Regions from separate parts of the Bacillus sp. CIS52 genome, predicted to be linked through region 3. Evidence: predicted binding sites of a transcription regulator. Region 3 holds the regulator's gene; each other region holds the start of a gene.
What was found. The regulator LexA, encoded in region 3, represses DNA repair genes until DNA is damaged. The targets are predictions, from matches to a motif close to CGAACATATGTTCG.

Region 1: ACH32G_RS12905 (DNA polymerase IV) is a predicted target of LexA. The motif match lies at 5,348-5,361, and genes of this name have one in related genera.
Region 2: ruvA (Holliday junction branch migration protein RuvA) is a predicted target of LexA. The motif match lies at 2,004-2,017, and genes of this name have one in related genera.
Region 4: recA (recombinase RecA) is a predicted target of LexA. The motif match lies at 4,903-4,916, and genes of this name have one in related genera.

What each region holds. Positions count from the first base shown of each region.
Region 1 is NZ_JBIUFR010000003.1:33,704-41,450, forward strand. Features, by position in the region: gene dsdA (D-serine ammonia-lyase) at 1-617, shown strand, start outside; gene coaA (type I pantothenate kinase) at 693-1,652, shown strand; gene ACH32G_RS12885 (VOC family protein) at 1,677-2,072, shown strand; gene ACH32G_RS12890 (AI-2E family transporter) at 2,297-3,367, opposite strand; gene ACH32G_RS12895 (YqzH family protein) at 3,441-3,647, opposite strand; gene ACH32G_RS12900 (YolD-like family protein) at 3,749-4,093, opposite strand; gene ACH32G_RS12905 (DNA polymerase IV) at 4,108-5,334, opposite strand; gene ACH32G_RS12910 (GNAT family N-acetyltransferase) at 5,550-6,020, shown strand; gene ACH32G_RS12915 (antibiotic biosynthesis monooxygenase family protein) at 6,033-6,377, shown strand; gene ACH32G_RS12920 (GNAT family N-acetyltransferase) at 6,374-7,342, shown strand; gene ACH32G_RS12925 (iron-sulfur cluster biosynthesis family protein) at 7,414-7,747, shown strand, end outside.
Region 2 is NZ_JBIUFR010000002.1:287,853-295,599, forward strand. Features, by position in the region: gene safA (spore coat assembly protein SafA) at 1-321, shown strand, start outside; gene ACH32G_RS11320 (YhcN/YlaJ family sporulation lipoprotein) at 468-1,061, shown strand; gene ACH32G_RS11325 (hypothetical protein) at 1,186-1,305, shown strand; gene ACH32G_RS11330 (intercompartmental signaling factor BofC) at 1,471-1,947, shown strand; gene ruvA (Holliday junction branch migration protein RuvA) at 2,082-2,687, shown strand; gene ruvB (Holliday junction branch migration DNA helicase RuvB) at 2,698-3,702, shown strand; gene ACH32G_RS11345 (DUF2905 domain-containing protein) at 3,695-3,895, shown strand; gene queA (tRNA preQ1(34) S-adenosylmethionine ribosyltransferase-isomerase QueA) at 3,921-4,949, shown strand; gene tgt (tRNA guanosine(34) transglycosylase Tgt) at 4,977-6,122, shown strand; gene yajC (preprotein translocase subunit YajC) at 6,153-6,413, shown strand; gene ACH32G_RS11365 (TIGR04086 family membrane protein) at 6,465-6,851, opposite strand; gene ACH32G_RS11370 (DUF421 domain-containing protein) at 7,018-7,674, shown strand; gene spoVB (stage V sporulation protein B) at 7,681-7,747, opposite strand, start outside.
Region 3 is NZ_JBIUFR010000001.1:122,567-130,313, reverse strand. Features, by position in the region: gene ACH32G_RS00370 (poly-gamma-glutamate hydrolase family protein) at 1-189, shown strand, start outside; gene ACH32G_RS00365 (hypothetical protein) at 296-445, shown strand; gene ACH32G_RS00360 (prohibitin family protein) at 432-1,262, shown strand; gene ACH32G_RS00355 (YndM family protein) at 1,289-1,738, opposite strand; gene ACH32G_RS00350 (hypothetical protein) at 1,894-2,322, shown strand; gene ACH32G_RS00345 (hypothetical protein) at 2,319-2,648, shown strand; gene lexA (transcriptional repressor LexA) at 2,661-3,281, opposite strand; gene yneA (cell division suppressor protein YneA) at 3,434-3,745, shown strand; gene ACH32G_RS00330 (YneB family resolvase-like protein) at 3,761-4,411, shown strand; gene ACH32G_RS00325 (DUF896 domain-containing protein) at 4,480-4,713, shown strand; gene tkt (transketolase) at 4,879-6,882, shown strand; gene sirA (sporulation inhibitor of replication protein SirA) at 7,033-7,479, shown strand; gene ACH32G_RS00310 (YneF family protein) at 7,565-7,747, shown strand, end outside.
Region 4 is NZ_JBIUFR010000001.1:274,280-282,026, forward strand. Features, by position in the region: gene ACH32G_RS00815 (TIGR00282 family metallophosphoesterase) at 1-526, opposite strand, end outside; gene rny (ribonuclease Y) at 587-2,146, opposite strand; gene ACH32G_RS00825 (serine hydrolase domain-containing protein) at 2,439-3,620, opposite strand; gene recA (recombinase RecA) at 3,787-4,830, opposite strand; gene ACH32G_RS00835 (competence/damage-inducible protein A) at 5,002-6,252, opposite strand; gene pgsA (CDP-diacylglycerol--glycerol-3-phosphate 3-phosphatidyltransferase) at 6,270-6,851, opposite strand; gene ACH32G_RS00845 (helix-turn-helix domain-containing protein) at 6,926-7,747, opposite strand, start outside.

The DNA.
Region 1 (7,747 bases), on a different contig from region 3:
GGTATGCAGTTGCGGGAAGCCGTGTAAAAAAGCAGCTGGATCAAATGAACATTAAGCCTGCTGCAGATGAGCCGCTTTTCGTCTATCTGCCGTGCGGGGTCGGAGGAGGACCGGGCGGCGTCGCGCTCGCGCTAAAGCTGATCTATGGCGAACATGTTCATATTTTTTTCGGTGAGCCGACGCATTCACCGTGTATGCTGTTGGGCCTTTTTTCCGGCTTGCATGACGGAATCAGCGTTCAGGATATCGGTCTTGATAATCAAACGGCCGCCGACGGACTTGCGGTGGGAAGGCCGTCCGGACTGGCCGGCCCCCTGATGGAACCTATACTCAGCGGCTGTTATACCGCCGATGACGGCACGCTTTTTTCGCTGCTCTATCAATTAAGAGCCGCCGAGAATAAAAGCCTTGAGCCTTCTGCCCTCGCCGGCATGGCAGGAGCTGTCAAGTTCGTTCAGACTGAAGCGGGAAACCGTTACATAAAAGAGCGGGGGCTTGAGATGGAAAATGCCGTGCACCTTGTGTGGAGCACCGGCGGGAGCATGGTTCCGGAGAAGGAAATGGAAGAGTACAGCAAGCTCGGTTCCTCATTTGCGAAAAAAATGGGCAGACAGTGAAGCGGTTTTCCGTTACAATCTTTGTAAGCGTTTGTTTTTTTACCGGAAAGCCATACAGAGAGATTGGTGTGAATTGTGAAAAGTAAAGAATTGAACTTACATACATTGTACACGCAGCACAGCCGCGAGTCTTGGGCCGGATTCGGCGGTCATCTTTCCATTGCCGTTTCAGAAGAAGAAGCCAAGGCCGTAGAGGGGCTGAATGACTACCTATCGGTGGAAGAAGTAGAAACGATTTATATTCCGCTTGTGCGACTGCTCCATCTTCATGTCACGTCTGCCGCAAAACGTAATCAGCATGTCAACGTGTTTTTGAAGCATCCGCATTCAGCGAAAATCCCGTTTATCATCGGAATCGCGGGCAGCGTCGCCGTCGGCAAAAGCACCACCGCAAGAATTTTGCAAAAGCTTCTTTCCCGTCTGCCCGACAGGCCGAAGGTGAGCCTGGTGACAACTGACGGTTTCTTGTATCCGACGGCGGAATTAAAAAGGAAAAACCTTCTGTCCAGAAAGGGATTCCCGGAAAGTTACGACGTGAAAGCGCTGCTTGAGTTTCTGAATGATATAAAATCAGGGAAAGAGAGAGTGGAGGCGCCCGTATATTCCCATCTTACCTATGACAGGGAAGAGGGCGCCGTCGAAGTGGTCGAAGGTGCGGATATCGTTATTATCGAAGGAATCAACGTCCTGCAGTCGCCGACCTTAGAGGACGACAGGGAAGATCCGCGGATTTTTGTATCGGATTTCTTTGATTTTTCGATTTATGTGGATGCCGAAGAAAGCCGGATTTTCACGTGGTATTTGGAGCGTTTCCGTCTTTTGAGGGAAACCGCTTTTCAGGATCCGGCCTCTTATTTTCATAAATTTAAGGATTTATCTGATGCAGAAGCGGATACCATGGCCGCCTCTATTTGGGAGAGCGTCAACCGTCCGAATCTGTATGAAAATATTCTGCCGACAAAATTCAGGTCGGATTTGATTTTGAGAAAAGGTGACGGCCATAAAGTTGAAGAGGTGCTGGTAAGGCGTGTGTGATGTGAGGAGGAAGCCAATATTATGATGCATCATATTGAATTGTATGTATCTGACTTGAAAGCCTCCGCCCGGTTTTGGGGATGGTTTTTAGGTGAGCTCGGTTATAGGGAATTTCAAAATTGGGACTCCGGCATCAGTTGGAAAAACGCAGGATTTTATGTTGTGCTTGTCCAGACAAAGGAGCGTTTTTTAACACCGGAGTACCACAGATGCCGGGTCGGGCTGAACCATCTGGCTTTTCATGCTGCATCAAGAGAGCAGGTTGACGAGATGACAGAAAAGCTGCTTGCCAGAGGATGCCCCGTGCTTTACAGGGACCGCCATCCATATGCAGGCGGAAGCACGCATTACGCCGTATACACGGAGGACCCGGATCGGATAAAGGTGGAGCTGGCTGCTCCTGCCTCTGATTCTGAATGAACTATACCTTTTCGTTTTTTTCTTCGCGCAGCGCGTCGAGTTTCTTTTCGATTCTGTATGCGGCGCTTGTTCAAGCTTCTGAATACATATATCACGGCAAACAGGAAAACCGCGGCTGCGGCGAATGAAATCAATTGAAAAATGACATCACCGATGTTCATCTTTTTACCTCCGTGTGCGGCGGGCGCTTCTCTGAGCCCGCCATTTTTCATTTTAGTGTCTCTCTAGCCTTGTTTTTTTCTGAGTATGAACAGTTTCTGCATGTGGCTTATGATCACCTTTGCGGCCGCATATCCCGGAATGGCCAGCAGCATCCCGGCAATACCCGAGAATTTGCCGGCGGCCAGCAGAAGAAAAATGATGGTCAGCGGGTGAATGTCCAGCTTCCGGCCCATAATTTGCGGGGAAATCAGCTGGCTTTCAAGCTGCTGGACAATGACGACAACCGTAATCACAAGCACCGCCTCGGTCGGTGAATCCAACAATCCGACAATGACTCCGGGAAATGTGCCGATCCAAGGTCCGATAAACGGAATCAGGTTTGTCACCATGGCGAACGCGCCCAGAACGAGCGGATAATCGAGCCCGATGATGAAATAGCCGATCGTGACGAGAACGCCGACACAGAAACTGACGAGCAGCTGCCCTTGTATGTATGAACTGAGAGCCTCATCCATGTCCCGAAGGATTTGTTTTCCTTCCTTTTGATGTTTTTCCGGAAGAAGCCGAAGCAGCCGCCGGGGCGCTTTATTTCCTTCTTTTAACATGTAATACAGCGCAAACGGAATAATGGCGGCGGTGATGGCGGCATTGGCAGCCGCACCGGCCAGGCTGCTGAGAGAATCAGCGATTGAACCGGAATAATTTGCGGCTTTGTCTGCTAATTTTTTGAAGGAATCCTCATGCTGAAGCCGTGAAAACCATTTGCTGTCCTGGAGATGCCCGATCCAATTTTCAGCTTTTGCGGAAAGCTCGGGAATGTGGTCTGTGAAGGCTGTAAACTGTTTTTGAACGGCAGGGCCCGCCGTGTAAAGGAAGAGGACAAAAAGGCCGGCTGTTCCCGCATAAATCGCTAAAATCGCGATTCCTTCAGGCAGCTTTAATTTCGCATGCAGCACTTTGACGAGCGGGCGGCACAAATAGTAAAGGACGCCCGATAACACAATGGGCGGAAACAAGGTTTTAACCGTAATCACAACAGGCTGGAACAAAAAGTCTATTAATGTTCCGAGATAAATGATGAGAAATAACAGAAGAACGGCATAGCCGATCTTGAAATAAGGCCCGACAGGCATATTCTGCACCACGCAATCTTTAAGGGTTTACTCTCGGACGTTTCCCTTATCGCCCGGCGCATAAACGTCTGTGTCAGGAGAACTGCCCCTGATTGGTGACATAATCGTAGATAATATCTTCTACATGGGCATGGAGGTCCTCGTCGGGTTCTTCGTTCCTTCTTTCTTCCAAAGCTTTTTTCAAACTCTGTTTTTCATAGGGGCTCAGCGGATCTGTCGACACATTCCGTCCATACTGGCGGAGGGCCTGTCCCAGCATTTTTTCTACAAATTGATCCATCGTATATTCTCCTATTCTTATCATTCATCCTTATTCTACTAAATATCATGTGATCCTCCCACTCTTCTATCATATTTTCTGTCAGGCCGCTTTAGGTTCTTTTATTCCAGTTCAGCTGAGAGAATAAGATGAAACGGCAGGGTTAACGCATCTTCATCGTTTATGATTTTTAAACGCTTTTCGTCATGCTTCACTTGTTTTACCCATCCCCAAAACCGGCGGGGGCCGTGTGCGGAAGCGTAGGTGACTGAGATGGCCCTGTCTTCTTCAATCGCCGCCGCAATGATGCGGTTCATGTCGTTCATTTGCTCTTCGCTCAGTTCCGGCGGCCGGAATTCCCGTTCTTTTCGTTTCTTTGCAAGCAGCTGCTCCCGGTGTTCGGGGAGCATCATCCGGCTTGACTCCCACATGACATTATATCCGGGTGTTAATTTGTTCGGATTCATGTATATCACCTCAATTATTTGTAATGCCCGCCGATTTTTTCAGCCCGGTGAAAGGCTTGGCCGGCCTCTGTCAGCGACACGGCATGGAGCAGCGACGCAGGGCCGTACCGCTCATGGATATCATCCAATACTTTGCCGAGACTGATCTTTTTTTCCTGGGCATCGAACAGGCTCAGCTGAACATAATCACAGGGCTCCAGCTGGGAAAGGGCGACGCCGGCGCTGCGGACGGGCTCCCCGTTCCAGTGCTCTTTGAAGAGCTTGACCGCCGTTTTAAAAATATCCATTCCGAAATTGGTCGGAGAGACGAGCTTTTTCTGTCTGTGAAAACCTGAAGGGAAATCAAAATCGGCGCCCCTGATGCTGACTGAAACCGTATGGCCGATGTATTGTTTAAAACGGGCGCGGCGGGCCACTTCTTCGCTTAACTCCAGCAATACGACTTTGATATCCTCAAAGCGGCTGTAGTCTCTCGGAAGAGTCATGTTATGGCCGATCGCTTTTTGCCGGCTGTGCGTGTTGACGGTGACCGGAGAGGGATCGATGCCGCGGGCTGTCCGCTGAAGCAATTCGCCGTTAATGCCCCAGCGCTTTTTTAGCAGTTCGGGAGGATGCGCGGCAAGCCCGCCGATCGTGCTGATGCCCATCCGCCTTAAATGATGCTCCATCCGTTTTCCGATGCCGAATAATTTTCCGACCGGCAGCGGCCACAGATCCTGTCTGATATTTGACATATCCAATCTGTAAATGCCGGATGCGTTTTTTTTGGCAAAATGGTCGCAAGCCATTTTCGCAAGCGCCTTATTCGGCCCGATGCCGACACGGGCATAAATTCCGAATTCACACATAATCGCTTGTTGAATGTTTTTGGCGATTGTAAAAGGATCACCGAACAGCCGCCTGCTCCCGGTCACGTCGAGAAACTGCTCATCGATGGAGTAGGGTTCTACAAGATCGGTATACCGCTCGAACAGCTCGGTAATCATAACGGAGACATCAATATACCGCTGCATCCGCGGCCGGACGATAACGGCGTCTGGACATTTGGCCTGCGCTTCCCCCAGCCGTTCAGCATTTTTTACGCCGTATCGTTTGGCGAGCGGACAAGCCGCAAGCACGACGCCGCTGCGTCTTTCGGGATCTCCCGAGACAATGACGGGCCGGTTTTTAAGATGAGGCGCTTCCGCTTTTTCCACAGACGCATAAAACGATTGCATATCAACAAGAAGAATATCAGCCATAAAAAAACCTCCGGGAACATTTGTTCTGTTTTTCATTTTACCCGAACAATGACCATGTTTATACTGGTAAATCATTCCCCGGTTGGAAGACGGGCTGATTCGTCTGCTTGAAAAGAAATCATTTACAATTGCAAACAACCCACATATAATTTTTTATATTCCAAGGAGAAGAGCTGACATTCATTTTGCCGGACGAAAAGGAGAGTCAATCGATAATGGATATTCGAACAATTACCTCTGAAGACTATGAAATGGTTACGTCTGTTTTGAATGAATGGTGGGGCGGCAGGCAGATGAAAGACAAACTGCCGCGCTTGTTTTTTGAACATTTTCAGGACACAAGCTTTATTACGTTCGGGCCGGAGGGAATGACCGGTTTTTTAATCGGGTTTCAGTCACAATCAGACCCTGAGACGGCATACATTCATTTTTCCGGTGTGCATCCAGATTTCAGAAAAATGCAAATTGGAAAACAGCTCTATGACCGATTTATGGAGACGGTGAAAGAAAGGGGCTGCACAAAAGTCAATTGCGTGACGGCGCCTGTCAATAAAGTATCAATCGCTTATCATACAAAATTAGGCTTTGAAGTTGAAAAAGGAACCAAAACCGTAAACGGAATCCCTGTTTTTGCGAATTATGACGGTCCGGGAGAAGACCGGATTCTGTTTGTGAAATATATGTAGGGGGGGATGAATATGGGTTTTTTAGCTGATACGCCCAAACCGCCCTATTATGCGGTCGTTTTTTCATCAATAAAGGGAAAATATGATGAGGAATATGAGCATACGGCAGAGCGCATGATGAATTTGGCAGGCGGACAGCCGGGCTTTTTAGGCGCGGAAAGCGTTCGGGAGGAAAACGGCTGCGGCATCACGGTTTCCTACTGGGACAGCCTGGAGGCGATTAAAAGGTGGAAAGACCATACTGACCACCGGGCGGCAAAACAAAAAGGAAAAAGCGCCTGGTATGAAGCGTACGCGGTCCGCATTACGAAGACGGAGTCACAGCGGATGTTTGCGTCAAAAGGGGCGGAAGATTGATTACATTTTTACGGCATACACAAGAACAGACGGCGCGGGAAATTGCGGCGGTTCAGCGCTGCTCTTATCAAAAAGAAGCCGAGCTGATCGGCTTTTTCGGCATTCCCGGGCTGCATGAAACAGCCGAAGACATACAGCGGTCACAGGAGACGTTTGCCGGTTTCAGAGTAAAAGATCAGCTCGCAGGCGTCATTTCGTATGAAAAAAAGGGATATGACCTTGTCATATGCCGGCTGACGGTGCACCCATCCGGCTTTCGGAAAGGAATCGGACGGGCGCTTATTCAATTTGTGATAGACCAAAACCGGGACGCCCAAAAAATAGAGACGGCTACCGCCAGCCAAAACGTTCCGGCAGTCTCTCTCTATTTAAAAGCAGGGTTCACGGAAGCCGGACAGACTGAGACGCCGGAAGGGCTGACCCTTTCGTTTTTTCATCTTTATCCGAAGAGGAAAGCGGAAGTTGTTCCGTACAAGCCGGAATGGAAAGAGATGTTTGAAAGAGAGAAGGCGGACTTGATCCGAATCTTCGACCCCGCACTTCATTCAGTCAGCCACATCGGCAGCACCTCCATCCCCGGGATGGCCGCAAAACCCGTCATTGATATACTGGCGGAGGTTAAAGAGATTTCGGACGCTGACCGATTCAGTCCTCAGCTGGAAGCACTCGGCTATGAGGCGAAAGGAGAAAACGGGATAGAGGGCCGGCGTTTCTTTCAAAAAGGCGGCAACAAGCGCACACACCACGTCCACATATATGAAACAGGCCATCCGGACGTGGGGCGTCATCTGCTGTTCCGGGATTACCTCACCGCAAAGCCTGAAAAAGCGGCTCAATACATGAAGCTGAAAAATGGGCTCGCTGAGACATACCCGTACGATATGGCAAAGTATATTGAAGGGAAAAAGGACTGGATCAAGGCGGCTGAACAAGAGGCAAAGGACTGGGAGAGCGGGCTGCAGTAAAGAAAGCAGAAACAATGCATACAGCGGTCCGGTATGCTACAATGGCGAAAATGAAATACGGAGGATCACCTATGCAAATACATGTGACAGATGCCGCGAAACACACGCTTTTGCAGGCAATGGACGCCAACCCGGAGAAAAAAGCGCAGCTCCGCTATGACGCAGAAGGCTGCGGGTGCGCGGTCAGCGGCGTGCCGGCCATCTGGCTGGCGGACGAATTAACGGGACAATGCGAACGCATTGAAACCAACGGACTTCCGCTTTACATCCAGACCTCACAAAAAGTGTTTTTTGACGAGGAAATGACAATCGATTACAATGAAAAGGCAAAAACGCTCGTCTTAAAAAGCCCGGCAGAAATGCTGAGCCCGAGAATGAGCATATTAGTAAAGCAGGGAGAAACTG
Region 2 (7,747 bases), on a different contig from region 3:
TCTGGTTTCGGCGGTGCTCCATACGGACATATGCCGTATTACGGCGGCTATTCATCACATTACGCAAACGAGCCGCATCACGATGGAAAATTTAAGGACGATGATTGCGGATGCAATGATTCGCATCACCATCATCACCACCACGGTTCACATCATCATGGTTCACATCACCATCACGCCAATATGCCTGTGCAGCCATATCCGAATATGGGCGCAAATGCCGGATATTTTATGCCTTACGGCGGAGCAAATCCCAATGCCGCGCCGAATCAGCCGAGTCCAAATCAAGTATTCGGACGGCCGGAGGAAGATGAAGACTAATGTATCGGGACGATGTATGTCGTTCCTTTTTTTATGTCCGAAGAAGAATGGACATAACTGACAAGCTTAAACCCGCCGCCGGCCGCACATCCTAAACATGAGCGGAAAACGCTCACACAGCGATGAATCCACGGGGGGTTTTTCCATTGGGCAAAAAACTGATGACAATCGCAGGCGTTTTAGCCGTGACTGCAAGTTTAACGGCATGCGGAGCAAATAATGCCATGAATGACGGACGCTACAATCAGACAACACGTCCGGTCGGGTATTATTCAAATGACAATGATAACGGCAGACGCCAGTACGGAATGGACCATCAAGGACCTGTTTCCGAAATGATGGAAAACCGAAACGGCCGCCGGGATACGACAAACGTGTCTTACCGAAATGCGCCGAATAACGGGGTTCCGTTAACAACTGACGGCACATATAACGGCCGCAACGCCAATACGCCGCCGGCCGCTATGTCTTATAATGGGTATGACAATGCCGAAAACATCAGAATGGCGGCAAAAATTGCAAACCGTGTGAAAAAAGTAAAAGGCGTACAGGATAGTCAGGTCGTCGTGACTGACACGAGAGTCGTCATTGCCGTCAGAACAAATCATCCTTTTACGAAAAATGATGATAAACATGTCAAACATGCAGCCAAAAAGTTCGCGGACGGCCGCGCAATTCAAGTATTTACTGATAACGCCACTTTTACAAAGCTTCAAGACATGAACAAAAACAGCCGTTAGACGGGACTGCCGGATGATTTCATCCGGCAGTATTTTTTTCATCATTTCTTTACATATTCTTAAAACGCTCTTTATATTGCGCTGTTAACATAAAAGCAAAATAAAATGTAACGGAGGAGCCGGGATGAAAAAAACGGAGCGCGACAAAAGCTGCGGGACAAAAACTGTGTATTTGACTGTAAGAGGATACCGACTCAAACTGACGCCCGGACAGATGAAACTGATATCAGCCTGCCGGGCATAATAAAGCGGGGCAGCCTTCATAAGAGGGCTGCTTTTTTTTCGGCGAAACCGTCAAAAGAAAGAAAACGGTTAAGCACCGGCATCTTTGGTCAAACTAGCATCAAGAGTTTGATTGAATAAAGAGGTGTTATTGGTGAAACGAATTTGCGGTGGGCGTCTTTTATTTATGCTTATCTTATCAGCTGCAGTCCTGATTTGCGGAGGAAACAGTGCATACGGGGCAGAGGTCGAGCATTACGGGCCGCTTCGGGTGCACGTCCAGCTGGAAAAGGTTTATCTTGACGGTGATGTCGGCATCGAACATACGGATGAAACCGTTTTGGCGATGGAAGACTTTTGGGCCGCATACGCCGGCTGGACGCTCGTTGAGCAGAAAAAAGGTTTCGTCCTTTTCCGTAAGCATGTTGATGATATTTCTCCGCTCAGTAAGGTAAACGGTTATATCGGTGTCACGGACGGAGGGGTGATTTCCACTTTTCACGGCCGTCCCGGATCGCTGTCGGAGCCGATCCAGTCTTTCTTTCAAATTGATTTAGAGCGGTTGGAAAGCCGATTGCAAAAGCATTTGGAGCATGGTATACCGTACAGGACAAAAGCGGAGTTTGAGAGCGTGATCGATCATATTAAGACTTACAGCGGCTGACTTTGACGCAAGACATGTGACACATGTCTTTTTTTTCTGAACGGAAGGTGGCAAAGCGAACATACGTTAACTTTTCTATAAGACTTTGGCTGTTTTTGTGTTACAATGATAAGCAGTCAAAGAGGTGAATAGGTGTGATTGAATTCGTGAAGGGGACGATTGATTACGTATCTCCCCAATACATCGTGATTGAAAACGGCGGAATCGGCTATCAGGTCTTCACTCCGAATCCGTTTATTTATAAGGTAAGCAATCAAGAGACCATTTTTACGTATCATCATATAAAAGAAGACGCCTTTTCTCTGTACGGCTTTTCAACCAGGGAAGAAAAAGCGCTTTTCACAAAGCTGCTGAACGTCACCGGCATCGGGCCGAAAGGGGCGCTCGCCATTCTCGGTTCCGGTGATCCGGGAGCCGTCATCGAAGCGATTGAACAGGAAGATGAAGCCTTTTTGGTGAAATTTCCGGGTGTGGGCAAAAAGACGGCGCGGCAGATTATTCTTGATTTAAAAGGCAAACTGGCCGATGTCGTGCCTGAAATGATTGACAACCTGTTCAATCATGAAGCGCGCATTGAAAAACAAGAGGCTGAAACGGCGCTTGACGAGGCCCTTGAAGCGCTCAGGGTTCTCGGCTACGCCGAAAAAGAAATTAAAAAAGTGCTTCCTCACTTAAAAGAGGAAACGGCGCTTTCAACAGATCAATATGTGAAAAAAGCATTGCAAAAATTATTAAAGTAAGGTGATGTTCATGGATGAACGGCTCGTTTCAAGTGAAGCAGACAGCCATGAATCAATAATCGAGCAAAGCCTCAGGCCGCAGAATCTCGCCCAGTACATCGGCCAAAAGAAGGTGAAAGAAAATCTGCGCGTCTTTATCGATGCGGCGAAAATGAGGCAGGAAACGCTTGACCACGTTCTTTTATACGGGCCTCCGGGTCTCGGAAAAACAACGCTTGCGTCGATCGTGGCCAATGAGATGGGTGTGGAGATGCGGACAACGTCAGGGCCGGCCATTGAAAGGCCGGGAGACTTGGCAGCCATTCTGACGGCGCTCGAACCCGGTGATGTGCTGTTTATAGACGAAATTCACAGGCTGAACCGTTCAATTGAAGAAGTGCTGTACCCGGCGATGGAGGATTTCTGCCTTGATATCGTCATTGGTAAAGGCCCGTCCGCCCGCTCCGTCCGTCTTGACCTTCCGCCTTTTACGCTGGTAGGAGCGACGACCAGGGTGGGATTATTGACCGCACCGCTCAGAGACCGGTTCGGGGTGCTGTCGCGCCTTGAATACTATACGCAGGAAGAGCTGACAGATATCGTGTCACGAACGGCTGAAGTATTTGAAGTGGATATCGAAGAAGCGCCGGCTCTGGAAATCGCCAGACGGTCAAGGGGAACGCCGCGGGTTGCAAACCGGCTTCTCAGAAGAGTGAGAGATTTTGCCCAGGTGCTCGGCGACAGCCGCATCACTGAAGAAATCGCTCACGACGCGCTCGAACGTCTTCAAGTCGATGCGCTCGGCCTTGATCATATTGACCATAAGCTGCTGATAGGCATGATTGAAAAATTCAGCGGCGGTCCGGTCGGCCTTGATACGATTTCCGCGACAATCGGCGAAGAACCGCATACAATAGAGGATGTGTACGAACCGTATCTGCTGCAGATCGGATTTCTTCAGAGAACGCCGAGGGGACGGGTCGTGACCCCGGCTGTATATGAGCATTTTCGATTGGAGGCGCCTGCCTGTGACTGATTTTCCGAAGGTTCTCATGGTTCTCGGTGCTGTTTTGCTTATTGCCGGCGCAGTCTGGCACTTTGTCGGACGGCTGCCCGGAGATATTTTCGTTAAAAAGGGAAATGTCACATTTTTCTTTCCCGTTGTTACTTGTATTGTAATCAGTGTGATACTATCCATCCTGCTCAATTTTTTCGGCAGAATGAAATAACAATAGACAGAATAAAGGTGAAATGATGAAAGTCGATTTATTTGATTTTGAACTGCCTGAACGCCTCATTGCCCAAGTGCCGCTGAAAGAGCGTGACGCATCGCGGCTGATGGTGCTTGACAAACAGACGGGCGGGCTGACAGACAGTTCATTTAAAGAAATTGTCAGCTTTTTTAAAGAAGGGGATTGTCTCGTCTTGAACAATACCCGTGTGCTCCCTGCCAGATTATTCGGCACAAAAGAAGATACGGGAGCGAAAGTGGAGCTCCTGTTGTTAAAACAGGAAGAGAATGACACATGGGAAACGCTTGTAAAGCCGGCGAAACGCGTAAAAAAAGGAACGGTCCTGACATTTGGGGACGGCCGGCTGACAGCGGTCTGCACGGAGGAACTTGATCACGGCGGCCGGAAAATAGAATTCCGGTATGACGGGATTTTTTACGAAGTGCTTGAATCGCTCGGTGAAATGCCGCTTCCTCCTTACATTAAAGAGCAGCTTGATGATAAAGAACGGTATCAGACCGTCTTTTCAAAAGAAATCGGGTCCGCCGCAGCCCCGACTGCCGGACTTCATTTTACGGAAGAGATTCTGGACGAGCTGAAGCAAAAGGGTGTGCGGATTGAATTTATCACCCTGCACGTGGGACTCGGCACATTCCGCCCAGTCAGTGCGGATGATGTGGAAGAGCATAACATGCACGCGGAATTTTATGAAATGACGGAAGAAACCGCCGCCTCTTTAAACGAGGTCAGAAAGTCGGGAGGGCGCATCGTGTCGGTCGGGACGACATCCACGCGCACCCTTGAAACCATTGCCGGCGAGCATGACGGCGTATTTACCGCTTCAAGCGGCTGGACGTCGATCTTCATTTATCCGGGATATGAATTTAAAGCGATTGACGGCATGATCACCAATTTTCACCTGCCGAAATCTTCGCTTATCATGCTTGTTTCTGCGCTTGCCGGCAGAGAGCATGTTCTTTCTGCCTACCGTCATGCGGTAGAAGAGGAATATCGTTTCTTCAGCTTTGGCGACGCCATGCTGATTATCTAATTTGAATGACAGGAGGCCTCATACAAAGTGGCTGAACAACCGATACGTTATGAATTTATAAAGGAATGCAAACAAACGGGAGCGCGCCTGGGCAGAGTTCATACGCCCCACGGCTCCTTTGAGACGCCTGTATTTATGCCGGTCGGCACGCTTGCTACGGTAAAGACGATGTCTCCGGACGAGCTGAAATCTATGGATGCGGGTATTATTTTAAGCAATACGTACCATTTATGGCTCCGCCCCGGACATGACATTGTAAAAGAAGCGGGCGGGCTTCATCAGTTTATGAACTGGGACCGCGCGATTTTAACGGATTCCGGCGGTTTTCAGGTCTTTTCATTGAGCAAGTTTCGTAATATAGAAGAAGAAGGCGTACATTTCCGCAATCACTTAAACGGAGACAAGCTGTTTTTATCTCCGGAAAAAGCGATGGAAATTCAAAACGCCCTCGGTTCTGATATCATGATGGCCTTTGATGAATGTCCTCCGTATCCGGCAGAATATGATTACATGAAACGCTCTGTCGAACGGACCAGCCGCTGGGCGGAACGCTGCCTGGAGGCGCACGGGCGCTCTGATGAGCAGGGGCTGTTCGGAATCGTACAGGGCGGAGAGTATGAAGACTTGCGGACACAAAGTGCCAAAGACCTGGTTTCACTTGATTTTCCGGGTTATGCCATAGGCGGATTATCTGTCGGCGAGCCGAAGCACGTCATGAACAGAGTGCTTGAGTTTACAACTCCGCTTTTACCGAAGGACAAGCCGAGATATTTAATGGGTGTGGGTTCACCGGATGCCTTAATTGATGGCGCCATCCGCGGCGTGGATATGTTTGACTGCGTGCTGCCGACCCGGATCGCCCGAAACGGCACGGTGTTCACGAATGAAGGGCGTCTGAACATGAAAAACGCCAAATATGAGCGCGATTTCCGACCGATTGACGAAGAGTGCAGCTGTCATACATGCAAAAATTACTCCCGTGCTTACATCAGACATTTGATCCGCTGCAATGAAACGTTTGGAATTCGATTAACAACTTACCATAACCTTCATTTTCTGTTACACTTAATGGAGCAGGTCAGACAAGCTATCCGAGAGGATCGTCTTGGTGATTTCCGAGAAGAGTTCTTTGAGCGTTACGGCTATAATAAGCCAAATGCGAAAAGCTTCTAAATAAAACCATTTTTGAAAGGAGGGTAACAGATGGGTACTTTAGGTACAATCGTTCCTATTATTTTGATGTTTGCAGTGCTTTATTTCCTGCTCATCCGTCCGCAGCAAAAGCAGCAGAAGGCCGTACGCCAGATGCAGGAAGAGCTGAAAAAAGGAGATTCAGTGGTGACAATCGGAGGATTGCACGGCACTGTTGAATCAATTGATGAAAGCAAGGTCGTCATTAAAACAGGTGATAACACCCGTTTAACATTTGACCGCCGCGCAATCAGAGAAGCTTCTGCTGAATAACAGCGAAGCTCATACATACTAAAAAAGAGCGGAGAATCCGCTCTTTTTTTATTACGCTGATCTGCTTCCCTTCAAATTCACTCCGAAAATCCCGCCCAGCATACTGACTCCCAAAAAGCCGAGATGAAACAAAAGCTGACCGGATGTAAATGATTTTCCGAACCCTAAATATTGAAAAAGCAAGATGATTAATGAGAAACAAACGGCGGTTAACGCTCCGATCATCCAGCCTTTTTCTTTTGCTTTGCCGCCGGAAATAAAACCGCCGGCAAATAAAGAAAGAAAAGAAAGCGCGGTGACCAGCCAGCTGAAAGATGACTCTTCCATTGACGTAACCGTCAGCAGCAGTGAAATCGCCAGACTCGTAAGAAGCATCACTGCAAAGATAGCCACTAAGCCGTATAAGACGCCTTTACCCACTTGTTTCGTTTCTTCCATTTTGATCTCCTCTCCGCCCTGCGGCCTGACATATGACAAGCCGGAGCCCGTCTTTTTCTAAATGTATTCTCTGAATGTTTGGATTAGACGTAAAAGCATCATGTTCAGTTCATTTCTTACATAAAACAGAGCGGATCGCAAATGCTATGACCGTTGGAGGTGCGATATGGGAGATATTTTCATTATTACGTTTCGTACGATAGTGCTTTATTTTATCATTCTTGTGATTTTCAGACTGATGGGAAAACGGGAAATCGGAGAACTGAGCATTTTAGACCTTGTCGTTTCCATTATGATTGCCGAGATTGCCGTATTGGCAATTGAAAATGTAGAAGATAAGCTTTTGCATACCATTGTGCCGATTGTCATTTTAATGATTATTCAAGTAAGCCTTGCTTTTGTCTCGCTCAAAAGCCAAAAAATACGGCAGCTGCTTGACGGAAAACCCACCATTATTATAAAACAGGGGAAAATTGACGAACGGGCGATGAGATCGCAGCGCTACAATTTTGACGATCTTCTTATGCAGCTGAGGGAGAATAACATCGATAGAATCTCTGACGTGTCGTACGCCATTTTGGAGTCTTCGGGCAAACTGTCAATCGTCAAAAAGAAAAACAATAAGGATAAGCAGATGGAAACATCGCTTATCGTTGACGGGGTCATTCAGAACGAGCATCTGGACAGAATCGGGAAAGATAAACACTGGCTCGAAAAAAACTTAGCGAAAAGAGGATATCAGGATCTTTCGGTTATATCATTCTGCACGTTTACGGACGGCGCTTTTTTTATTGATCTTAAAGATGAAAAAGGAGAGCCTTAACCGGTTTCACCGCGTCACAAACCGTCCGATGACCGGAATCCGGATCAGCTCCTCCCTTTTAATCAGCCTGAAT
Region 3 (7,747 bases):
GGTGTCAGTCCGAACAATCTTGCCAATCAATCTTCATCCGGATTAAGTATTCAAATCGAAATGAGCACCGGTTTTAGAAAATCACTGTTTGATACTTTTACGCTTAAAAGCAGAGCGTCCACACAAAACGATACCTTTCTACAATTCACAAAAACGATTTCTGATTTTATCAATGACAATTATAAATAAGCACGCGGCTTTTTGCCGGCGGAGCTTTTTCTTTTGAAATTTATGAAACTTTAAGTTCTTAAGATCGTATACATAACTGACAGGATGAAAGAAAAGAGGTGGGCGAATGAAAGTGATGATTGGGTCTGTCATTCTTCTTGCCATCATCGGATTCGGTTTATGGCTGATGCTGAGTCCAATCTTTAAACAAGTGGGAAGCGGAGCCAAAAAATTTAAAAAGTCATGGGAGGAAGAAGATCAGCATGAGCGAAAATAAGCGGAGAAACACAAAAAAAATACTCGGCGGTGTGATTATAGGCGCAGCCCTTTTAATTGCGGGCGTTACGGCGTCATTATTTATTGAAAAAATACCGAATGGTTATGTCGGAGTCGTATACTCACCGAACGGCGGGGTAAAATCCGAAACTTTGGATCAAGGCTGGCACTTAGTCGGTTTGTTTAATAAAGTAACGGAATATCCGGTGCGTATGCAGACCGTAAATAATGAAAATATAAAAGTGGCAACCTCAGACGGTAAAAATATTGAAATGGATATCGCTTACAACTATGTTGTGCAGCCTGATAAAGTAGTCGATCTGTTTAACAAATTCGGGGCGGTAGACGTTGAAACGATTGAAAATACATATTTAAAAACAAGACTGTGGGACGCGGCGCGAAAATCAATCAGCAAATACTCGGTTATTGACACATATGGGCAAAAATCTGCAGAAGCCGCTGCCGATGTTCAAAAAAGGTTTGCTGAGGATATGAAGAACCTTGGATTTTTAATTGATGATCTGACGCTTGGCGTACCGAAGCCGGATAAAGCCACACAGGAAGCCATTGATGCAAGAGTGAAGTCTTCACAGGAGCTTGAACGGACGCAGACTGAAATTAAAATAGCTGAAGCAGAAGCGAAAAAGAAAAAAATTGAAGCGGAAGGGATCGCTGATTATAACCAAATCATAAAAAAATCAATGTCTGATGAAATGATCAAATATAAATGGATTGAAAAATGGGACGGAAAAACACCGAAAGCGACAGGCACAGACTCACTGCTGCAGCTGCCGCTGGACGATCAGAAGCAAAAATAAAAAGAAAGGAGGCGGATGCCTCCTTTTTATGTTTTTTCTTCAGAATCTTTTTCAGGCATTAATTCTTCAGACGCCTCGGTTTGATATCTCAATTGTGTGCTGTCTGTCCCTGTTTCGCCCTGATAATCTTCAGGCAGCACAAATTGCTGCAGATACCGGTGGAAAAATGCTTCAAAAACAGAAAGGCAAAATGCAGAAATAACCGCTGCCGCTGCAGGGGAGACATTAAACCCGCCAATGTTCATTAGAAATATCCATAATATAATGAATGAAATTCCGAAATCAGCTGCAACGGCTGTAAAATTGCTTGTTCTCGGCAGAATCATGCAATCACCCAAAAAGTAAGTGATCAAACTTAAAATCAAGGTAATAAACAGAACGTTTAAAAAAGTTACTTGGTACATCAGATCCAGGACAATGTACAGCAAAGCAAGTGTGAGCGCTGTTTTAGAAGCGAAAGCAATTACATGTTTCATTTGAACCACCTTCGTTATTTCGTTTAGTCTTCATTGTAGGCAATCAGCAAATTTTTAAACTGGTATATAGTGGTTATGAAGTGTGCGTTTAATAAAATGTAAATAGACATCACCATATTCACAAGTTAAAATATGTAAAAAAGGGGGATGCAAAATTGAAAAAATGGTGGATATGTATTGCTGTTTTTTTATTATGTTTTTGCGGAGTACACTCAGCTGAAGCGGCTACCACTGAATTCGGATCAAAAACAAGCTTCATTATGGAGGGAGATGCAAAAGAGTTTTTTATTGAAAACCCGGGGGCTGTATCAGCTGATGATTACCTATTAGGATACAAGTTCACCATTGTGAACAATTCTTCATGCAATTTAAACGTAAAACTCCAGCGGATGGCGCTGAACGGAAACTTTTATACATTAAGTTCTAAAAGCTACAGCGGCAGCTGGTTAAACCTAAGTGCCCAGGACAAAAAATCAATTGATCCGTATCACAAATACAGGATTCTGATTGAAAGCTCTTCAAACGTCTGTGAACCTGTTCATATTAAAGGGTTATACGGCGTGGAATATTATCATTTTGAATGAAAATAGATACCCGCAAAGGCAGCGGGTTTTTTTACACCTCATCAAAACCTATTGTACTATGTACTAAATTTTCACAAATACAATGTAATCCGCCCGCTCCAGGTAAAGATAAATATATATCAAAATCAGCGCGCACAAATACAAAAGTTGAAAAATGGATAAAAAGTTTCCTTAGGGAAACATTATTTGTTGACTTCAAAAGTGAGATGACAGATAATAAAGATGTAAGTTTTTCCTCCTTAGCAGGTTCGTTTCTTAAGCCAGGGCGAATCTGCTCTTTTTTTGCAAAAGAAAAACCCCTTTCAGAGGGGTTTTACGATAAATAAAGTTTAATAGAATTAATGAACGGCTCTGAATACGCCGATCACTTTCCCTAAAATACTTACGTTTTGCAGGATAATCGGTTCCATCGTCGGATTTTCCGGCTGCAGCCGCACATAATTGTCTTCTTTATAGAAGCGCTTGACCGTGGCTTCATCATCTTCGGTCATAGCCACCACGATTTCCCCGTTATTGGCCGTGCTCTGCTGTTTGACAATGACGTAATCTTTGTCAAAAATGCCGGCGTCAATCATACTTTCTCCCATGATTTCTAACATGAATACGTGTTCTCCCGGAGGAACCATCCGGTCAGGAAGCGGAAAATACTCGTCGATATTTTCAACAGCCGTAATCGGAATACCAGCCGTCACTTTTCCGATGACCGGGACATTGACAACCTGGCTTTTCGGAATTTGGACTTCTTCTTCATCCAATACCTCAATCGCTCTAGGTTTAGTAGGGTCCCGTCTGATCAGGCCTTTTGTCTCCAGCCGCGCCAAATGTCCGTGCACGGTTGAACTGGAAGCCAGTCCTACTGCTTCTCCTATCTCTCTTACAGAAGGCGGATATCCTTTCGTTTTTACCTCTTCTTTAATAAAACGCAGGATATCAAGCTGCCTTTTTGATAGCTTCGTCATATTTCGCACCTCAAAACGTCGATTTTAAGTAGATTATAGCATGATTTTCCTGACAGTACAAACATAGGTTCGAAAAAAACGATTGACAGAAACGTTTGTTCGTATATACTGAAAGGTATAAAAAGCGAACAAACATTCTGGAGGTTGTTTAAATGGCGAAGGAATCTATCATATTTGTCGGACTGTTTACTGCGATTTTAAGTGCCGTTATTTTACTTGTTTCATGTGCGGGAAATGATCAGGCACTCAGCCAATATGTTAAAATAAAGGTTCAGGACGGAGATACTCTGTGGTCACTTGCGGATCAAGTAGCAGAGATGAAAAATATTAACAAAGAAGATTTCATTGAGTGGGTGACGGAGAATAATCATCTCCAAACTGCTGATATAAAGCCCGGAGACGAACTTATTCTTCCGGTTAAGAAGGAGCATCCGGCCGTATATCAGCTGGCCATTGTCAATTAGAGAGGAAAGAGAGAAATGAAGGCGCTCATTTATGCCCGGGTAAGCACAAACAAAGAACAGCAGCAGACGTCTTTAAAAAGACAGGAAGAGGAGCTCAGTGAGATCGCTGCGGCAAACGGCATGGAAGTCGTAAAAGTCATTTCAGAGAAAGCCAGCGGTTACGAAATGGACCGCGACGGAGTATTTGAAATGCTTGATGAAATTAAAAAGTCACATATTGACGCGATATTGGTGCAGGATGAAACAAGACTGGGAAGAGGAAACGCCAAGATCGCGCTTTTGCATTGTATTTACAGGGAGAACGTAAAGATATATACGACGGCTCATAAAGGTGAGCTGGAGCTTTCCGAAGCTGATACGATGGTACTCGAAATCGTCAGTATTGTTGAGGAATATCAAAGGAAAATTCACAATATGAAAATCCGGCGGGGAATGAAAAGAGCCGTAAAAAACGGTTATAAACCTGAACGGAATCTGAAAAACAGACATGAAAACAGCGGAAAAGAAAAAAAAGAGGTCCCTGTTTCGGAAATTATCAGGCTGAGAGCCAACAAGCTTACCTTTGCAGAAATCGCGGCTACCTTAAGAGGATTCGGCTATGATGTATCCAAAGCCACGGTTCACCGGCGTTTTCAGGAATATATCGCAGACAGTGAAGGCAGCTGACATGCTTCAGTTGTAAAAAAGACTATGTTTTAGTAGTATATAATCAACACGCACCAAAGGAGCTTATTATGATTTCTAAAGAAAAAATCGCAAGAATTAACGAATTGGCTCAAAAAGCTAAATCAAACACGATAACCGATGAGGAAAAAGCCGAACAGCAAAAGCTTCGCCAGGAGTATTTGAAAGGGTTCCGCTCCTCAATGAAAAATACGTTAAAGAGCGTAAAAGTTATTGATCCGGAGGGTAATGATGTCACTCCTGAAAAATTAAAAAGGGAACAACAGAAAAATAATCTTCATTAAACAGAAAGAATACGGCAATACGTATTCTTTTTTGTATATACTAATATCAGGCTGTGATTTGCGACAATTTTCAACAAGTTTATCTCAAATTTAAGCTGAAAGAGTTGAGAAAAAGTCAGCATCGCTTTATGATGAAAAGGTACAACAATAAGGAAGGGGATTATAATGGATACAATTGAAAAGAAATCAGTTGCCACCATACGTACACTATCTATAGACGCAATTGAAAAAGCTAATTCCGGACACCCAGGGATGCCGATGGGAGCTGCTCCGATGGCTTACACGCTGTGGACGAAGTTTATGAACGTAAATCCGCAGAACCCGGGATGGTTTAACCGCGACCGCTTTGTTTTATCAGCAGGACACGGTTCAATGCTTTTGTACAGCATGCTGCATTTAAGCGGGTATGACCTCAGCATTGAAGACCTGAAACAGTTCCGCCAATGGGGAAGCAAAACACCGGGACATCCGGAGTTCGGGCATACAGCCGGAGTCGACGCAACAACCGGGCCTTTGGGACAGGGTATCGCTATGGCAGTGGGAATGGCAATTGCAGAACGCCATTTGGCTGAAACATATAACCGGGATTCATTCAACGTAGTTGATCATTATACATATAGTATTTGCGGAGACGGCGATTTGATGGAAGGCATTTCTTCTGAAGCCGCTTCTCTTGCAGGCCATCTGGAATTAGGCCGCCTGATCGTATTATACGATTCTAATGATATTTCTTTAGACGGCGATTTAAACCGCTCTTTCTCTGAAAATGTAAAACAGCGTTTTGAAGCCATGAACTGGGAAGTCCTTTATGTTGAGGACGGAAATAACATCGCTGAATTGACGGCTGCAATTGAGAAAGCGCGCCAGAATGATAAAAAACCGACATTAATTGAAGTGAAAACGACAATCGGTTTCGGTTCTCCAAACCGCGCGGGCACATCCGGTGTTCACGGCGCTCCGCTAGGACTAGAAGAGAGCAAGCTGACTAAAGAAGCGTACGCTTGGACGTTTGAAGAAGATTTTTATGTTCCAGAAGAAGTATACGCGCATTTCAACGAAGCTGTAAAAGAAGCCGGCGCGAAAAAAGAACAGGAATGGAATGAACAGTTCGCGGCTTATAAGGAAAAATATCCTGAGCTTGCTGAACAGCTGTCACTCGGCATGAAAGGCGAACTGCCGAAAGACTGGGATCAGGAAATTCCTGTCTATGAAAAAGGCAGCAGCCTTGCTTCCCGCGCATCTTCAGGTGAGGTGCTGAACGGCATCGCCAAGAAAATTCCTTTCTTTGTCGGAGGATCTGCTGACCTTGCGGGTTCAAACAAAACGACAATCAAAAACGCAGGGGACTTCACGGCCAAAGACTACGCCGGGAAAAACTTCTGGTTCGGTGTCCGTGAATTTGCGATGGGCGCTGCTTTAAACGGAATGGCGCTTCACGGCGGCCTCCGCGTATTCGGCGGCACATTCTTTGTGTTCTCAGATTATTTAAGACCTGCTATTCGTCTGGCGTCATTAATGGGGCTTCCTGTCACTTATGTATTTACGCATGACAGCATTGCCGTAGGAGAAGACGGACCGACTCACGAACCGATTGAGCAGCTTGCATCTTTACGCGCGCTTCCTAATCTTTCTGTGATCAGACCTGCTGACGGCAATGAAACCGCAGCTGCGTGGAAGCTAGCCGTTCAAAGCCAGGATCATCCGACAGCTCTTGTGTTGACACGCCAAAACCTGCCGACAATTGATCAGAAGGCTGAAGAAGCGTATGCCGGAGTAGAAAAAGGGGCTTACACCGTTTCCAAAGCAAAAACCGATTCACCGGACGCCCTTCTTTTAGCGACAGGTTCTGAAGTCGGACTTGCGATTGAAGCACAGGCGAAGCTTGCTGACGAAAACATTCATGTATCTGTAGTCAGCATGCCGAGCTGGGACCGTTTCGAAAAACAATCGGCCGAGTACAAAAACAGCGTACTTCCTCCGAATGTGACGAAACGTCTTGCAATTGAAATGGGATCAAGCTTCGGCTGGGGCAAATTTACCGGTCTTGAAGGAGACGTTCTCGCAATTGACCGTTTCGGTGCTTCGGCTCCGGGAGAAACAATTATGAAAGAATACGGGTTTACTGCAGAAAACGTGGCTGACCGCGTGAAGAAACTGCTAAACAAATAAAGAAAGAAAAGAGGATGAGTCAAATCATCCTCTTTTTCCTGTTTATACGACAAAAATAGAAGGGGCGCCGTAACAGTAATAGACAATTCTTTCTTTTCTCCTTTTGTATAATAGAAAGCAATACGCAGCGCTGTAAAAGGGGATGAGGAAATGGAACGTCATTACTATACGCACCTGATTAAGGATGAGTTTGCGAACCACTACTTCGGGCGGGAAACCGCTATGTTTGAATTGTTTCGAGACTATCATTGGACAAACCTGACACCCCAAGAATATCAACTGACAAAAAAGCAAGTTCACTATATAACAGAACCGATTCCGGTGATACATATGCATCAGCGTCTCCAGCTTCATTTAAACCGAATGTGTTACAGTCGTTTAGATTCAATTTATCAGCTTACACTGCCCGGAGAAAAGGGCCGCGCCACCTTCATGATGAAAGACAGTTTGATTGAGATTGCAGCTTCGGGAGATTATGAGGCGGAAACGATTTTCTTCGAGATTCTCCGTAAAATCAGCCCCTGCTTTCTTGCGATGGATTTTAAGACAAGGCGTTATGGGTGGTTAAATCCGGTCAGAGAAAGAAATTTTGTCTAAAAACGAGCAAAAAGAGATGTAAATGTTGTATAATAGCCTTTGGTTTAGTACACTTTAAACTAGACAACATGAAGGAGGAAATAAAATGACTTTATGGGTTGGCATCCTAGTGGGCGTTGTCGCATTGCTCATAGGTGTTGCACTCGGGTTTTTTATTGCTCGTAAATATATGATGAGCTATTTGAAAAAGAATCCGCCTATTAATGAACAAATGTTACGCATGATGATGATGCAAATGGGAATGAAACCTTCTCAAAAGAAAATTAAT
Region 4 (7,747 bases), 150 kb from region 3:
TATGTGTGCCAACCACGGCAGAGGCTCTTCCGTCTGTGTACCAGCCGATCGCAATTTTTTCGCTTGTCGCTTCGGCGTGAAAATCAATAAAAATGTACGGCGTGCGCTTTTTCGCTTCTTCTATTAACTCATCCGCTTTAGCAAACGGATCATCAAGCGGCGGTAGAAACGTCCGCCCCTGTAAATTAATGACGGCAAGCTCTTTTCCGTTCGATTTAATATAGGTAATGCCTTTGCCCGGCGTACCTTCCGGGAAGTTCGCCGGCCGGACAAGATGCGGCACATCATCAATAAAGTCGAAGATCTCTCTTTTATCCCACGTATGGTTTCCCATTGTAATGGCATCGGCTCCGGCTTCCATCAGGCTATGGTAGATCTTTTCCGTCAGTCCTTTTCCGTGTGCTGCATTTTCTCCGTTTATAATCGTAAAATGCGGTTTATGTTTCGCTTTCAGTTTCGGGACATATTCTTTTACCATGTCGCGGCCCGGGGAACCGACAACATCCCCGATAAATAAAATTCTCATACATTCCATTCCTTTCTTTTCTGGGGCTCAAAAAAATAAAGTGATGCGCTAAGCATCACTTTATTTTGCATACTCTACGGCTCGAGTTTCTCTGATCACGGTCACTTTAATGTGGCCCGGATAATCAAGCTCGTCCTCAATTCGTTTACGGATATCACGCGCCAAACGATGGGCTTCTAAATCATTAATCGAGTCCGGTTTCACCATGATGCGAACTTCACGGCCTGCCTGAATCGCAAATGATTTTTCAACACCTTCGTAAGACTCGGAGATTTCTTCAAGCTTTTCAAGTCTGCGGATATAGTTTTCGAGCGTTTCACTTCTCGCACCCGGTCTTGCGGCTGACAGTGCATCAGCGGCAGCGACCAGAACGGCGATAATGGAAGTCGGCTCTTCGTCTCCGTGGTGTGACGCAATACTGTTAATGACGACTGGATGCTCTTTATATTTGGTCGCAAGCTCCACTCCGATTTCCACGTGGCTTCCTTCCACTTCATGGTCAATTGCTTTTCCGATGTCATGCAGAAGACCGGCCCGCTTGGCAAGCTTTGCATCTTCTCCAAGTTCGGAAGCCATTAAACCGGCTAAAAACGCCACTTCCATGGAATGTTTCAGTACGTTTTGCCCGTAGCTTGTACGGAATTTCAATCGGCCGAGAATCTTGATCAGGTCCGGATGAAGTCCGTGAACGCCGACTTCAAACGTCGTCTGTTCACCCATTTCCCGGATATAGTCATCAACCTCGCGGCGGGATTTTTCAACCATTTCTTCAATGCGCGCCGGGTGAATACGGCCATCCTGCACGAGTTTATCAAGAGCGATTCTTGCCGTCTCCCGTCTGATCGGATCAAATCCGGAAAGAATGACTGCTTCAGGGGTATCATCAATAATCAGGTCGATACCTGTAAGCGTTTCAAGCGTACGGATGTTACGCCCTTCACGGCCGATGATACGTCCTTTCATCTCATCATTCGGAAGATTGACGACCGATACCGTCGTTTCGGCAACATGATCTGCTGCACAGCGCTGCAAAGCAAGCGACAAAATGTTTTTCGCCTTTTTGTCCGCCTCTTCTTTCGCACGGTTTTCGGTTTCTTTTGTCATGATGGCGATATCATGTGAAAGCTCATTTTCAACCCGGTCAAGAATGATTTGTTTCGCTTCATCCCGTGTCAGGCTCGAAATGCGTTCGAGTTCTGACTGCTGCATACGAATCATCTCATCCACTTTGCTTTCCATCTCTTCAATATGTTGTTGTCGTTCATTCAGAGAATGATCTTTCTTCTCCAACATCGCTTCCCGTTTATCAATTCCTTCATGTTTACGGTCAAGATTTTCTTCTTTTTGAAGTAAACGGTTTTCTTGTTTTTGAAGCTCATTTCGTCTTTCACGAACTTCCTGTTCAGCATCTATTCGAAGTGTATGGATTTCGTCCTTTGCTTCAAGCAGAGCTTCTTTTTTCAGTGCTTCAGCATCACGCTTTGCATCTTCAAGGATTTGCTCGGCAGCACCGCGTGCGCCCGCAATCTTTGCTTCGGCAATGGTTTTACGAACATAGTAGCCAACAACTAAACCGAGCAGAGTCAGCAAAATGGAGATGAGAACCGTCATTAGGGTCATACTTTCACCTCCTCTTGCTATGAACTTGGTTGTTGCTTAAATAAGTGCCGGCATGTACATTGTCAGTTTTTCTCAACATACAGAACCTTCACAGGGAATGAATCTCTCATGCCCTTGTCAAGTTTAAATGGTTTAACAATCATGTTAAAAAAACAAATGTTACAACTTCATTGTAATTGTGTCGGAAATACTTGTCAAGCTTGCCAGCTTAACGATTCGTCTTCGGCTCAGAATCTTCGCCATGTATATATCATACCACACCTTCATCTGCTTTTCGCAAATGAAGGCTCGTTTAGTCCGGCTGGTTAAGCAATTGGTAAATTCTATTGTTTACCTGCCCTAATTTGGCGTTATTCTGAATATTTGACAGTAAAATGACATATTTGCCTGCCGAATGGCTGAAGCTGTTCAAAATGTTGTAACCGGGCATTACACCGTGATTGGAATAGCTTCCCGGATCAATGTAAAATCCCATGCCGTAAGCGGCACTGCTTCCGGCTGTGAACATTTTTGTAAAGCTTTGTTTCGAAAGAAGCGTACCGTTGACGACCGCTTTATCAAATTTATAAAGATCTTCAGCACTCATATACATGTCGCCCGCCCCATACAGCTGCGATAAGTCCAAAATGTGAGGCGTTACAAGCTGTCCGCTCTCATCAACTTTGTAGCCGACGGCAGGATATTTGGCTTCAGCAAATGTTTTGTAAAATCCGGCATGCTTCATTCCGGCCGGTTTGAATACGTGGTCTTTTATATATTGTTCGTATGACTCCCCGCTGACCTGAGATACGATATAGGCGAGCACTGAATAATTGGAATCTCTGTAATCCCAAACCCCAGGCTGCCGTTTAATTCCGCGGTATTCTATATCCTTAATTAAATCAATGGGAGAAATCGGTCCCTGACCCTCAATATGTCCGTTTATGCCGGACGTATGATTGAGCAGGTTTTTCAGTTTGATGCGCGTGCCGTTAGGAAAATTCGGCAAGTATGTACTGACGGGGTCACTCGTCTGAAGCAGCCCTTTTTCTTCAAGCTGCAGGACAGCCGTCGCAATTAACGCCTTTTGTGAAGAACCGATATAATATGATGTTTCCGGATTGTTTTTGATTTTTTGTTTTCGGTCCGCATAGCCAAAACCTTTTTTCAGCACAACTTTTCCATCTTTTACGACCATTGCTGTGCCGCTGAACCCGATCTGTTGCAAGTAATTGCTGATTCGTTTATTGTGATCGATTGATTTAGGTGTTTTCTCTTTTTGCGTCTTTTCTTTTTTTTGTTGAGTCTGGTCATTTGAAGAATCAGATTGAGCGGTGGGAGCACTTTTAACAGAATCCTTCTCCCGGTGATGCGCTGTGACGGTCCAGATCATAATAAAAACAGTGACAAGCAGCAGAAAAAGAAACAGCCCTCCCGTTTTCATCAATTTCTTCTTTCTTTTTTTGTTAATTCTTGTGCGGCGGGGGCTCGTCATCTTTTTTCCTCCTCAGATATAATTTCAACTTTCGCCATGATGTTAGACGAGTGAAGGGTGAAAAAAGTTGTAACATTTCAGATAAAATTTTCCGAAACAGCCAGTGTTTTTTTTAACACACAAAAAAAGAGCGGAAATTGCTTATTCCGCCCTTTTGATCGTGCTTTTATTCTTCAAATTCAAGCTCTTCCTGAGTTTCTTCCGATTTTTCCGTAACACCGTTATTGTCCAAACCGTAATGTTCACGGATTTGTTCTTGAATCATCAGCATGATGTCTTTATTTTCTTTTAAGAACTGCTTGGCATTTTCACGGCCCTGTCCGAGGCGTTCTTCTTCATAAGAATACCACGATCCGCTTTTTTGCACGATATCAAGTTCAGTTCCAAGGTCGATGATTTCCCCTTCTTTGGAGATTCCTTCACCGTACATGATGTCCACTTCAGCCGTACGGAACGGAGGAGCGACTTTGTTTTTTACGACTTTAATTCTCGTTTTATTCCCCATCACGTCGTTGCCCTGCTTTAATTGCTCGGCACGGCGCACTTCAAGACGCACGGAAGAATAGAATTTCAGCGCGCGTCCGCCCGGTGTCGTCTCCGGATTTCCGAACATAACGCCGACTTTTTCACGAATCTGGTTAATAAAGATTGCGATTGTTTTAGATTTATTGATGGCCCCGGAAAGCTTACGGAGCGCCTGAGACATGAGACGCGCCTGTAAACCGACGTGTGAGTCACCCATGTCACCTTCTATTTCAGCTTTTGGAACAAGCGCCGCAACAGAGTCAACGACTACGATATCAACAGCTCCGCTTCGCACCAGCGCTTCAGCAATCTCCAGCGCCTGCTCTCCCGTATCCGGCTGAGACAGAAGCAGCTCTTCGATATTGACACCGAGCTTTTGCGCATAAACAGGATCAAGGGCATGCTCAGCATCAATAAATGCTGCCTGTCCGCCTTTTTCCTGAACCTCAGCGATGGCGTGAAGCGCTACGGTCGTTTTACCTGAGCTTTCAGGTCCGTACACTTCAATAATCCGTCCGCGCGGGTATCCGCCTATTCCGAGAGCGGTATCAAGTGCAAGGGAGCCGCTCGGCACCGTTGAAATTCTTGTATCCGTTTTTTCCCCGAGCTTCATGATGGAACCTTTGCCGAATTGTTTTTCTATTTGCTTAAGAGCCATATCTAAGGCTGCCTGACGATCACTCATTTATTTTTTTCCTCCTTTATCTTGCCACTACATATACTATACCTTGTTTACTGACATTTGCCAAGAAAAAAGCGAACGCATATTCGGATTTTTTCCGCGTTCGCTTTTCTTCAAAAGAACATAATTCCCTTCGTAAAAATTAAAAATCAGAGAAAACGCCCTTTTAAAACTTTATTTTTGATCCAGCATTTTTAAAATGAGATGGCAGCCGTATTTAGCGGCACGCTTTCTGATGCCGGTTCTTGATCCGGCAAAGTTAAATTCATGCACCTCTTCTTTTCCTTCCGCGGAAATGCCGATAAAGACGCGGCCCGGGGCATGCCCTTCCTGCGGATCCGGACCCGCAACTCCGGTAAAGCTGATACCGATATCGCTTCCGGTCAGCTTTCTGACACCGGCGGCAAGCTCGCGCGCGCACTCTTTGCTGACCGCTCCGCTATCTGCGAGCGTCTCGGCTTTCACACCGAGCACATGCTGTTTCACGCTGTCGGAATAGCAGACAACGCCCCCTGCAAAAAGTTGAGACGCGCCGCTTAAATCAGTCACCCACTCTGAAAACAGTCCGCCTGTAAAGCTTTCGGCAGAGGAAATCGTGATTCCGTTCTGTCTGCATGCTTTTGAAAGCTCCTTCACCAGGGACGTATCATCATATCCGTAGAAAAATTCACCGACACGTTCTAAAATGGCGGCTTCCGTTTCTTTTAAAAGCCGTTCTGTTTCTTTTTCATCGGCATGTTTCGCCGTTAAACGAAGCGTAACCTCGCCGTCAGCGGCAAGCGGCGCAATCGTCGGATTCGTCTGCGCGTCAATGATATCTTCTAAATCAGCTTCAAGCTGAGATTCACCGATTCCGAAAAACCGCAGCACGGTTGAAACGATTTTCTCATTTGAACCGAGCTTTTTAAGAAGCAGCGGCTTCGCTTCATTTTCAAACATCGGACGCAGCTCGCTCGGCGGTCCGGGAAGCAGCATATAAAGCCTTGATCCGTGCTCTGCAAGCATTCCCGGCGCCATGCCGAAATGATTCGCCAAAACGTCCGAGCCCTCAATAACGAGCGCCTGTTTGCGGTTATTCGGCGACATGGTCCGTTTTGTTTTCGCGAAATACTCTTCAATCGACCGGAACGCTTCGTCATTCAGAACGAGCGGGCGTCCCAACGTGTTTGCAATGGTTTCTTTTGTTAAATCGTCCTTGGTCGGTCCGAGGCCGCCTGAAAAAATAATCAGGTCCGAGCGCTCTTCGGCAATGCGGATGACTTGCTTAAGCCGCTCCGGATTGTCACCGACAGCGGTGTGGTAAAACACGTTTACGCCGATTTCCGCCAGCTCTTTACTGATAAACTGAGCGTTCGTATTGGCAATCTGTCCGAGCAGAAGCTCTGAGCCGACTGCAATGATTTCCGCTTTTTTTGCTAATTCCATGTTCAAGTCCTTCTTTCTTAGTTAGATGTTTTTAACGCATCCCAGTTCTTCGCAAAATAATCCCAGCCGGAAATGACTGTGAAGAGCACGGCCACCCATAAAGCGATATCGCCGAACGGGAAAGAAACGAGCTCAAACGGGAGATTATGAAGTAAAAGCGCTGCAACAGCGATGATCTGAGCCCATGTTTTAATTTTCCCCAGCATATTGGCGGCTACGACTTCCCCCGTTCCCGCCAGCACAAGTCTTAGTCCCGTTACGGCAAATTCGCGGCTGATGATGACGATGACCATCCATGCCGGCGCAAGGTCAAACTGCACAAGCGTAATTAATGCCGCGGACACAAGCAGCTTGTCAGCCAGCGGATCTAAAAATTTCCCGAAGTTTGTCACGAGGTTCAGCTTTCTGGCGTAGTAGCCATCCACCCAGTCAGTCGTTGATGCGATAATGAATAAAACAGCTCCCGTAAGATGTGCGACCGGAATCGATTCATCCCCTATATGAAGGCTGCCCCACTGAAAAGGAACAAGCATGATAATCATAAATACAGGAATTAAAGCGATTCTTGCCAGTGTGATTTTATTCGGTAAGTTAAACATAAAGCCCCTCCAATAATATGTACTCGGACGTGAAGAAAAAGTCATCTTAATCGTTCAGATGACTTTTTCCCCTTTTATTTTTTCATCTTGATTGTTATGGTCTGCGCCATCACATCATGCGGATTGAGTTCATAGGACAGAACCTCTCCGTTGATTTTAATTTTCAGGTTAGGGGCATAGCCCGTGCGTATTTCAATCTGCTTTTGATCTGTGATGTCTTTTTTGTAGGTTTCGCCTTTTTGCAGCGTCCCTTCTTTTAATGAACCGCCGCTGTCATCACGGACGCGGATCCAAGCGTTGTCGGAAGCAATCAGTTCAAGCTTGTACTTATCAGCTCCGGAAACATTGTATGAAGAAGCTGAGCCTTCTGTTCCGGCCGCTTTGATCTCTGTCTTTTCACTGCTCTTTTCTTTCTTTTTCTGCTCTGGCGCTTTTTTGTCTTTTTTGCTGTCAGTTTGCGCTCCGTCATTTGTATTGCCGTCGTTTTTCAGCGCAGAATCCTTAGGAATCTCATACTTGCTCTCACTTTGGGTGACGGCCTTATTGCTGTCAGTCTGCCCGGACTTGCTAATTCCAAACTGGATAATCGCATACACGATCGCAATGACGATAATCACACCGATGACAATAAGAACGGTCGGAAGCCATTCCGCCGCCTTTGAGGACTTAGGCAGCTCCCTTTGCATGGCGAGACCGGAGATTTTCTCCGACACATCGTCATGATACGTGTTCGGGATGTCTTTTTTATATTCTTCAAATAATTGGTCTGAATCAAGCCCGACAGCTTCTGCGTATTGCTTGATAAACGCCCGCACATAAAAATTGCCGGGAATGACATCATAGGAGCCTTCTTCCAGAGCGGTTAAGTATCTTTTCTGAATTTTCGTCGCCGCCTG